DNA from 3 places in the Bradyrhizobium sp. AUGA SZCCT0169 genome. Region 1 is predicted to be linked to each of the others. Evidence: predicted binding sites of a transcription regulator. Region 1 holds the regulator's gene; each other region holds the start of a gene.
What was found. The regulator LexA, encoded in region 1, represses DNA repair genes until DNA is damaged. The targets are predictions, from matches to a motif close to TGTTCNNNNTGTGTTCNG.
Positions count from the first base shown of each region.

Region 2: a site for LexA is predicted at 1,921-1,938, ahead of JQ609_RS33650 (helicase-related protein). Genes of this name have one in related genera too.
Region 3: a site for LexA is predicted at 1,250-1,267, ahead of ruvC (crossover junction endodeoxyribonuclease RuvC). Genes of this name have one in related genera too.

Region 1 is NZ_JAFCMC010000005.1:232,098-235,303, forward strand. It holds gene JQ609_RS08550 (ComEC/Rec2 family competence protein) at 1-235, shown strand, start outside; gene JQ609_RS08555 (hypothetical protein) at 278-700, opposite strand; gene JQ609_RS08560 (hypothetical protein) at 840-1,079, opposite strand; gene lexA (transcriptional repressor LexA) at 1,308-2,015, opposite strand; gene glp (gephyrin-like molybdotransferase Glp) at 2,229-3,206, opposite strand, start outside.
Region 2 is NZ_JAFCMC010000056.1:18,719-21,924, reverse strand. It holds gene rpmB (50S ribosomal protein L28) at 48-356, opposite strand; gene JQ609_RS33655 (DUF3108 domain-containing protein) at 752-1,564, shown strand; gene JQ609_RS33650 (helicase-related protein) at 2,030-3,206, shown strand, end outside.
Region 3 is NZ_JAFCMC010000041.1:25,954-29,159, reverse strand. It holds gene JQ609_RS30135 (methyl-accepting chemotaxis protein) at 1-75, opposite strand, end outside; gene JQ609_RS30130 (YebC/PmpR family DNA-binding transcriptional regulator) at 295-1,041, shown strand; gene ruvC (crossover junction endodeoxyribonuclease RuvC) at 1,297-1,824, shown strand; gene ruvA (Holliday junction branch migration protein RuvA) at 1,821-2,438, shown strand; gene JQ609_RS30115 (NIPSNAP family protein) at 2,464-2,778, shown strand; gene ruvB (Holliday junction branch migration DNA helicase RuvB) at 2,818-3,206, shown strand, end outside.

The DNA of each region.
Region 1 (3,206 bases):
CGGGGCCTCGGTGATCGATGCGGAGCGTCTGCGGCGGCAGGGCGCCATGGTGCTGCGGCGAAGCGTCGGCGGATTTACCATCGATGCCGTCAAGCCCAGGGGCGTCGATCGCCCATGGTCGCCGGCGATCGCGGGCGAAGGTGACGCGGAGACAACCATCCTCGCGCCACGCCGTGCGGCGCCGCGTGCGGTCGATGCGACCCCGTCGGAAGCGGACCTGCAGGCCGAGGAATAAGGATTCACGTTCCCCGGCGCGGCGCGACCGGCGGCGCGGAATTCAACCGGTGGAAAGCGGTGTCGTCGTCGTAGTGTCCGCCTTCGTTGCCGCGCGCTCGGGAATCGGATGCACCACCGGCAATTGCAGCACGGTGACGCGCTGACCCTCGCAAAGCTGCGTCACCAGCACATGGCTCCCGTCGGGAAATTCGATTGCGTCGTGGTGACGTTCCTTGATATGCGGATCAATGGTGTTGAACTTGCCGACGCGAAAACCGATCGTCCGCGTCCAGATCCAGCGGTTGTCGTATTTGACGTCTTGCGCGAAGGCCAGTTCGGTCCCGGGCAGCATGCAGACCGCGACTGCGGGGTCGCGTTCGCTGGCAAAGCCGCGGGTCGAGGTGCCGCGGAAGGTGGTCGATATCAATGTCTCGCCGACCTCAGCAGGACGCGTTGCCATCGCGTGCAAACTATAGTCACACATCGGATCGCTCCCTCGTAAGAGATAAAGACCCGTGCCTCCCTCGAGGCGCTGGCCTCTATCAGAGTGGACTTGAGCAAAGTCTATTCCTGTTCTGGACATTTGTGCGACGGAAAGGCCGGCGCAACCGATCACAAACGCGCTACGGCGGCTGCGGATTTTCAGGCATCGGCGGCAGCGGCAGTTCGAAGGCGCCGAGATGGAATTGCTCCCGTCCGTCGTCGGCAATCCCGGGCAGCGCGACCAGCGTGAACGCAGCCTCCGGAAATTGCTGCCAGATCGCGAGATCTTCCGCCGTCACTGTCAGCCAGCCGAACCGGAGCATGTAGCGGCCCGGCTCGGTCACTAGGCCCGCCCGCTGCCAGGTGATCTTGGTGATCATATTGCTGACCACGTCGCGTCCCCCCGTTCGCACGCTTTCGAGCACGCCTCAAACCAAACAGCGCGCTCACGCCGCCAGTTTTTGCTGCGTTCTGGGCAATTGTGGGACGTATGCAAGCGCACCGCGACGGTTAAGGCTGTCCCAACGTCCAGGCAACGAAAAGCCCCGGTCGATGGCCGGGGCTTTTTTGCGGTGCCGAACGCGGCTTGCATCTGGCGCGGGCCGCGCTCAGTACTTCCGGTACAGCCCGATCAGCTTGCCCTGAATCCGGACCCGGTTCGGCGGCAGGATGCGCACTTCATAAGAGGTGTTGGCGGGCTCCAGCGCGATCGAGGCGCCGCGGCGGCGGAAGCGTTTCAGGGTGGCTTCCTCCTCGTCGATCAGCGCCACCACGATATCGCCGGTGTCGGCGGTCTCGTTGCGCTGGATCAGCGCCATGTCGCCGTCGAGAATGCCGGCGTCCACCATGGAATCGCCGCGGACTTCGAGCGCGTAATGTTCGCCGGAGCCGAGCATGTCCGGCGGTACGCTGATGGTGTGGCTGCGGGTCTGCAGCGCCTCGATCGGCGTGCCGGCGGCGATCCGGCCCATGACGGGAACGGCGACCGGACGGTTGCCATCGTCCTCGGCGGGCGCGCTGGCGGCGCGGACCTTGCCGAGCGTGCCTTCGATGACGCTCGGGGTGAAGCCGCGGCGGCCGTTGCCGTTACCGGCGCCCGCAAGCTCGGGCAGCTTGATGACTTCGATGGCGCGGGCACGGTTGGGCAGGCGGCGGATGAAGCCGCGCTCTTCCAGGGCGGTGATGAGGCGGTGGATGCCGGATTTGGAGCGGAGGTCGAGCGCATCCTTCATTTCGTCGAAGGAGGGCGGCACGCCGGCTTCCTTGAGCCGTTCGTTGATGAAACGCAGAAGTTCATACTGTTTGCGCGTAAGCATCTCGAGCAATCCCCCGGTTGGCGCGTCGTAATTCGTGGTCGTTCAGCTTGCAGAGGCCGCGGTCTCAAATTCGGAAGTCCAAAACTCCCATTTGTAGACACTAGCTCTCGAAACAAATCATGAACGGACACTATATGTTCGATACATGTTCCGCAACCACTTAATTTCAGGTGAACGCGCGCCGAGTTCACTCGAACAGGCCGCCCGGACGCGTCATTCCGGCAGGCGCAGGAACTCGCATGGCGTGCCTTCAGGCACCGCCGGCGCAAACGGCGGACGTATCAAAAGCGCCCGTGCCGCAGCGAGATTCCCAAGCAGCGACGAATCCTGGTGGCTCACCGGCACCGCGATCAACGCACCGTCTTCGCGCTGCTCAAGCCGTGCGCGAAGATAGTCTTCGCGCTGGTCGTTGGCGGGAAGATCGCGGCCGAGCAGGGCGGTCTCACGCGCGTGATGGATGGTTTTTCGGCCCGACAGCGCGCGAATCAGCGGCACCAGAAACAGGAAACCGCAGACATAGGACGAGACCGGATTGCCGGGCAGGCCGATCACCCGCATCGCCCCGAGGCGCCCGTGCATCATCGGCTTGCCCGGCCGCATCGCGATGCGCCAGAACGCCATCGCGACGCCCTCGGCCTCCAGCGAGCGCTTGACGAGGTCGTGGTCGCCGACCGAGGCGCCGCCCATCGTGATCAGGATGTCGGCGCCCGAGGCGCGGGCGCGGCGGATGCCGTCAGTGGTCGCCTCGACCGTGTCGGCGGCGATGCCGAAATCAATGGTTTCGGCGCCCTCGGCCCGCGCCAGCGCGCGCAGCGCGTAGCCGTTGGAGTAGACGATCTGGCCGGGGCCCGGGATCGAGCCCGGCATCACCAGCTCGTCGCCGGTGGCGAGCACCGCCACCTTGGGGCGGCTGATCACGGCGAGTTCCGGATAGTTCATGCCGGCGGCGAGCGACAGATCGCGTTCGGTGAGGCGGCTTCCCCTGGTGAGCAGCACGTCGCCCTCGCGGAAATCGGCGCCGGCGGCGCGGATATGCCGTCCCGGTCTTGCAACTTCCGTGATCGTGATGTGGTCGCCGCTGGCGGCCGTGTCTTCCTGGATGATGACGGCGTCGGCGCCATCGGGGATCACCCCGCCGGTAAAAATCCTGACCGCTTCTCCTGGGCCCACCTGGCGTTCGAACGGGCGGCC
Region 2 (3,206 bases), on a different contig from region 1:
GACTAACCCTTGTTCGGAGAGGGGGAGCGAGAGAGATCGCTAAACCTTCAGCTCGCCTTCTTCTCGTACACCGGCTTGCCGACCTTCTTCTGGATCGCGCGCTTGAGATCGAGCGCGCGGGGCGACAGCACGTCGGCCTTGGCCTTGAGGAGGTAGCCGTCGAGGCCGCCATTGTGGTCGACGCTCTTGAGCGCATTGGTCGAGACGCGCAGGCGCACGTTGCGGCCGAGCGCGTCCGAGATGAAGGTGACATTGACCAGGTTCGGCAGGAAGCGCCGCTTGGTCTTGATGTTCGAGTGGCTCACCTTGTTACCCACCAGCGGGCCCTTGGCCGTCAGTTCGCAGCGCCGAGACATCGCACAAAATCCTCTTCCATCCCCGCAATCAGCAAGCGCATCATGGCGCCGCGCGGGGGTCCAAAATCATGTCCATTTCCAGGAACCGCGGACGTATAGGGCTGTAGGCCCTAGGCGTCAAGGTTTTGCGGGGTTTCGCTTAAGATTTTGCGTACTCCCAAGAAGGCGGCATTGCCGGTTTGGAAGCCATTACAAGGGTTTAAGGATATCAAGACGTTAGGACCATATAAAGGGCGCAATCCCCGCCGACATCTTCAGTTCCCTGCGGATTGAGCCACCGCGAGGGACCGCCACGCGTTGATTGCCGGATATTTCTGATTACATAGACAAGAGCTCGCGCCAGCAGGACCGTCAGTTACGTGACCACACGTGCCATTTCGCATCGTTTCGGCCTGATGGGCAGTCTTGCGGCTGGCGCGCTGCTGTGGCTTGCGCCGCTGGAAGCGTCCGCGCAGGGCCGGCTCGATGCCCATTATGAGGCGTCGCTGGCGGGCATTCCCGTCGGCAAGGGCACCTGGACCATCGAAATCGGCGATGATGCGTTTTCCGCCTCCGCGCAGGGCGGTTCCACCGGCCTGCTGCAGGCGTTTTCCGGCGGCAAGGGTTCCGGCGCCTCGCAGGGCCGCGTCGTGGGTGGCGCGCTGGTCGCCAACGCCTATACCGCGACCACCACCAGTTCGAAGAAATCCGAGACCATCCGCCTTTCGATCGCGAACGGGGGCGTGAAGGATTTCACCATCGATCCGGAACCGCCTGTTGATCCCGACCGCATCGTCGTGACCGAAGCGCATCGCAAAAACGTGCTCGATCCGATGACGGGCGCGATGATCCGCGTGCCTGGAACGGGCGATCCGCTGTCGCCGGAGGCCTGCCGCACCGGCACCGGCATCTTCGACGGCCGGCTGCGCTATGACCTCAAGCTCGATTACAAGCGCATGGAAACGGTGAAGGCCGAGCGCGGCTATCATGGGCCAGCGGTGGTCTGCGCGGTCTATTTCACGCCGATCGCGGGCTATATCCCCGATCGTCCCGTGATCAAGCACCTCGCCAGCCAGCGCAACATCGAGATCGCCTTCGTGCCGATCGCGGGCACCCGGATCCTGGTTCCATTCCGCATGACGATTCCGACCCCGTTCGGGCCTGCGATGCTGGAAGCCACGAGTTTTGTCACAACGGCGGCGCCGCCAAGGGTGGCGAAGACGCAGTGATATAGCAACGCGCTCTATCGCTCCCTCCCCCCTTGCGGGGGAGGGTCGGGGAGAGGGGTTCTCACGGGCAGTCTCGCTTGTGGCTACCCCTCTCCCCCGCCCTCTCCCCCGCAAGGGGGGAGGGAGCGCACTGTCGCTCGCGGCGCGATCGATGCAACTCATGAAGATGAATCCCATTGACTCTTGACCGCTTCTGATTCGACTCCGAGCGCTCTCAATTTTAAGGAAACTCACCTGAAATCACCGCCTTGTGGAGCCCCGGCAAACTTGATCTAGTGCCGCATCATGAGCGCTAACGCTGGATGTTGCGGTGAACGAAGCCAGTTTAAGTAAGAGTCAGCGATTCCTTCGCGATTCGTTCTAGACTCGTTCCAGAGCTTAAGCCGCGACCGCATCACCGTCGCAAAGTGACACACAAAGCAAGCCGCGCGGCGCCGCTGAGAATCAAAGAAACACCTGCAAATTATGGCTTTCTCCTACTCGTCCACGTTTGGACATGAACGCGCTCCCGGCGCCGGCGTTACCGCGGTGCTGGGGCCGACCAACACCGGCAAGACGCACCTGGCGATCGAGCGGATGCTGGGGCATTCGTCCGGCATCATCGGCCTGCCGCTGCGGCTATTGGCGCGCGAGGTCTACAACAAGATCGCGGCGCGCGCGGGCACTGAGGCCGTCGCGCTGATCACCGGCGAGGAGAAGATCAAGCCGAAGAACCCGCGCTACTGGGTGTCGACGGTGGAAGCGATGCCGCGCGACATCGACGTGTCGTTCCTCGCGGTCGATGAAATCCAGATCGCGGCGGATCTCGAACGCGGGCACGTCTTCACCGATCGCATCCTGCACCGCCGCGGCCGCGACGAGACGCTGCTGCTGGGCGCTGCGACGATGCGGCCCATCATCGAGCGGCTGCTGCCGGGCGCATCGATCGTCACACGGCCCAGATTGTCGCAGCTCGAATTTGCCGGCGACCGCAAGATCACGCGCCAACCGCGGCGCACCGCGATCGTCGCGTTCTCCGCCGATGAAGTCTACGCCATCGCCGAATTGATCCGCCGCCAGCATGGCGGTGCGGCCGTGGTGCTGGGCTCGCTGTCGCCGCGCACGCGCAATGCGCAGGTCGAGATGTTCCAGAACGGCGACGTCGATTATCTCGTCGCGACCGACGCGGTGGGGATGGGCCTCAACCTCGACGTCGATCACGTCGCGTTCGCCTCCGACCGCAAATACGACGGCTACCAGTTCCGCCGCCTGAATCCGTCCGAGTTTGCACAGATCGCGGGCCGCGCCGGCCGCGCCACGCGCAATGGCACCTTCGGCACCACGGGCCGCTGCGCGCCGTTCGAGCCGGAACTGGTGAACGCGCTGCAGAACCACACTTTTGATAGCGTCAAAATGCTGCAGTGGCGCAATTCGAAGCTGGATTTCGCCTCGCTCGGCAGCCTGCAGGTCTCGCTGGCGCTCTCGCCGCAGCATGAAGTGCTCACGCGCGCGCCAATTGCGGAGGATCTGCGCGTGCTCGATCATGCGGCCCGCGACGGCGATGTGCGGGAAATGGCCCATGGGCCGGCGGCCGTGGAACGGCTGTGGGACGCCTGCCAGATCCCGGATTACCGGCGCCTGGCGCCGGCCGCCCATGCAGAAT
Region 3 (3,206 bases), on a different contig from region 1:
CGCACCCGGATTGTTGGGTTCAACGGCAGGCGCGGACGCCTCCGGCACTCGCTTTCGAAACAAACCGAACGCCATGGGCTCTCTTAACGGTTGGGGTCTCTTAAAAGTTGAGTAGGTGCGGCGCATCCTCTCATCCGGGCATGAAGTCATGGTTAACAACTGCCTCATATTCCATCTTACGGGCACTACTTAAGTACCAGAACGGGCCTTGAATCTTTGATTTTGGCCGGTTGACGGCCTATAAGGCCGCGTTTTCATCCAAATCCGCTCACGAACGAATCCAAGAGACCCCGCATGGCCGGCCATTCCCAGTTCAAGAACATCATGCACCGCAAGGGGCGGCAGGATGCCCAGAAGTCGAAACTGTTCGGCAAGCTGGCGCGGGAAATCACGGTCGCGGCCAAGATGGGCCAGCCCGATCCGGCGATGAACGCCCGGCTGCGCGCGGCGATCATTTCCGCCCGCCAGGAAAACATGTCGAAGGATTCGATCGAGCGCGCGGTGAAGAAGGCGAGCGGCGGCGAGGGCGAGAATTATGACGAGATCCGCTACGAGGGCTATGGCCCCGGCGGCGTCGCCGTGATCGTCGAGGCGCTGACCGACAACCGCAACCGCGCGGCCTCCGATATCCGCTCCTACTTCACCAAGTCCGGCGGCAACCTCGGCGAAACCGGATCGGTTTCCTTCATGTTCGATCACACCGGCATCATCGAATACGACGCCAAGGTGGCCTCCGATGACGCGATGCTGGATGCGGCGATCGAAGCCGGCGCCGACGACGTTATTTCGAGCGAGAACGGCCACGAAATCTATGCCTCCAAGGAAACGTTTCGCGAGGTCGCCAAGGCGCTGGAAGCGAAGTTCGGCGAAGCCCGCAAGGCGGCGCTGACCTGGAAGCCGCAGAACACGGTGCCGGTGGACGACGAGACCGGCGAGAAGCTGCTCAAGCTGATCGACCATTTGAACGAGCACGACGACGTGCAGAATGTCTACGCCAATTTCGAAGTCTCGGACGCGCTGATGGCGAAGATGGGCGGGTGATTTGTCGTCCCTGCGAACGCGGCCCCACGCTCCGCTGTCGTCGCCCGGCATAGCCGTCTGAAGGACGGCGTCGCTTCCGCTCGCCTACGACCGGGCGATCCAGTACTCCGGGCAGTTGCGATTCATCACAGGCTTCCCGGCGTACTGGATCCCCGCCTTCGCGGGGATGACAATTGATGGTGGGTACGCGACCTGGGCAGGGGATGACTGTTCTCTTTATGTTTCGTTCACGGTGCTCTGGCGTTATCACAGGCCATGACATCTCCTCCGATTCGCCAACCCGTCCGGATTATCGGCATCGACCCCGGCCTGCGCCGCACCGGCTGGGGCGTGATCGAGACCGAGGGCAACCGGCTGGTCTTCATCGGCTGCGGCTCGGTGGAGCCGCCGGACGATCTGCCGCTGGCGAGCCGGCTGCTGGCGATCCATGAAGGCCTCGCCGCCGTGCTCGGCGACTACAGCCCCATGGAGGCTGCGGTCGAACAGACCTTTGTGAACAAGGACGGCGTTGCGACGCTAAAACTCGGCCAGGCGCGCGGCGTCGCCATGCTAGCGCCGGCGATGTTCGGCATATCGGTTGCCGAATACGCGCCCAACCAGGTCAAGAAGACCGTGGTCGGCGCCGGTCATGCCGACAAGAACCAGATCGCGGTGATGCTCAAAATCCTGCTGCCGAAGGCCGAGCCGAAATCCGCCGACGCCGCCGACGCGCTGGCGATCGCGATCACGCACGCCCATCACCGCGCCGGCACGGCGCTACGGCTGAAGGTGGCGGGTCTATGATTGGCAAACTGAAAGGCCTGATCGACTCCTACGGCGAGGACTACGTGATCCTCGACGTCGGTGGTGTCGGCTATCAGGTACATTGCTCGTCGCGCACGCTGCAGGCGCTGCCCGCGCCCGGCGAGGCCGCGGTGCTCTCGATCGAGACCTATGTGCGCGAGGACCAGATCAAGCTGTTCGGCTTTCGCGGCGATATCGAGCGCGAATGGTTCCGCCTGCTGCAGACGGTGCAGGGCGTCGGCGCCAAGGTGGCGCTGGCGGTGCTCTCGACCTTGCCGCCGGCTGAACTTGCGAACGCGATCGCGCTGCGCGACAAGGCCGCGGTGACGCGCACGCCCGGCGTCGGGCCGAAAGTCGCCGAACGCATTGTCACCGAATTGAAGGACAAGGCGCCGGCCTTCGCCAGCGTCGATCCGGCGCTGGTACATCTTTCAGGAGCGATCGACAATGATCGCGCGCCACGCCCGGTCACCGACGCGATCTCGGCGCTGGTCAATCTCGGCTACGGCCAGCCGCAGGCGGCGGCCGCCATCGCGTCCGCCTCGCGCAGCGCCGGCGAGAATGCGGAAACGGCCCAACTGATCCGGTTGGGGCTGAAGGAACTCGCGAAATGAACGAACTGCGCTGGAGCATCACAAAATGATTACCTGTTATCTGCGTTACCAGCTCGATCCGGACAAGCTCGCCGACTTCGAGGCGTACGGCGCGATGTGGCTTGAACTGCTGCCGCGGTTCGGTGGCGTCCATCACGGCTACTTTCTGCCATCCGAAGGCGAGAGCGACGTGGCGTTGGCGATGTTCAGCTTTCCGAGCCTCGCGGCCTACGAACAGTACCGCAAGGATGCCGGCACCGATCCCGACTGCCAGAAGGCGGTCGCCTTCGCAAAACGGACGCGTTGCTTCATCCGCTTTGAACGGTCATTTTTCCGGCCATTGTTTCCGAAAACGGCCTAAAGCTGGGCGAAGAGGTGAGAAAGACATACAAGTAGCCGCATGAACACGCCCTCCCGCATCGTCACCCCCGAGCGCCGCAGCGACGATGTCGGCGATACCGCGCTGCGCCCGCAATTGCTGGCGGAGTTCGTCGGCCAGGCGCAGGCGCGGAAGAATCTCTCGATCTTCATCGAGGCGGCGCGCAAGCGCGGCGAGGCGCTCGATCACGTGCTGTTCGTGGGGCCTCCCGGCCTCGGCAAGACCACGCTGGCGCAGATCGTGGCGCGTGAACTCGGCGTCGGCTTTCGCGCGACCTCCGGACCTGTGATTGCCAAGGCCGGCGACCTCGCCGCGCTCCTGACCAATCTCGAAGAGCGCGACGTCCTGTTCATCGACGAAATCCATCGCCTCAGTCCGGCGGTCGAGGAGGTGCTTTATCCTGCGATGGA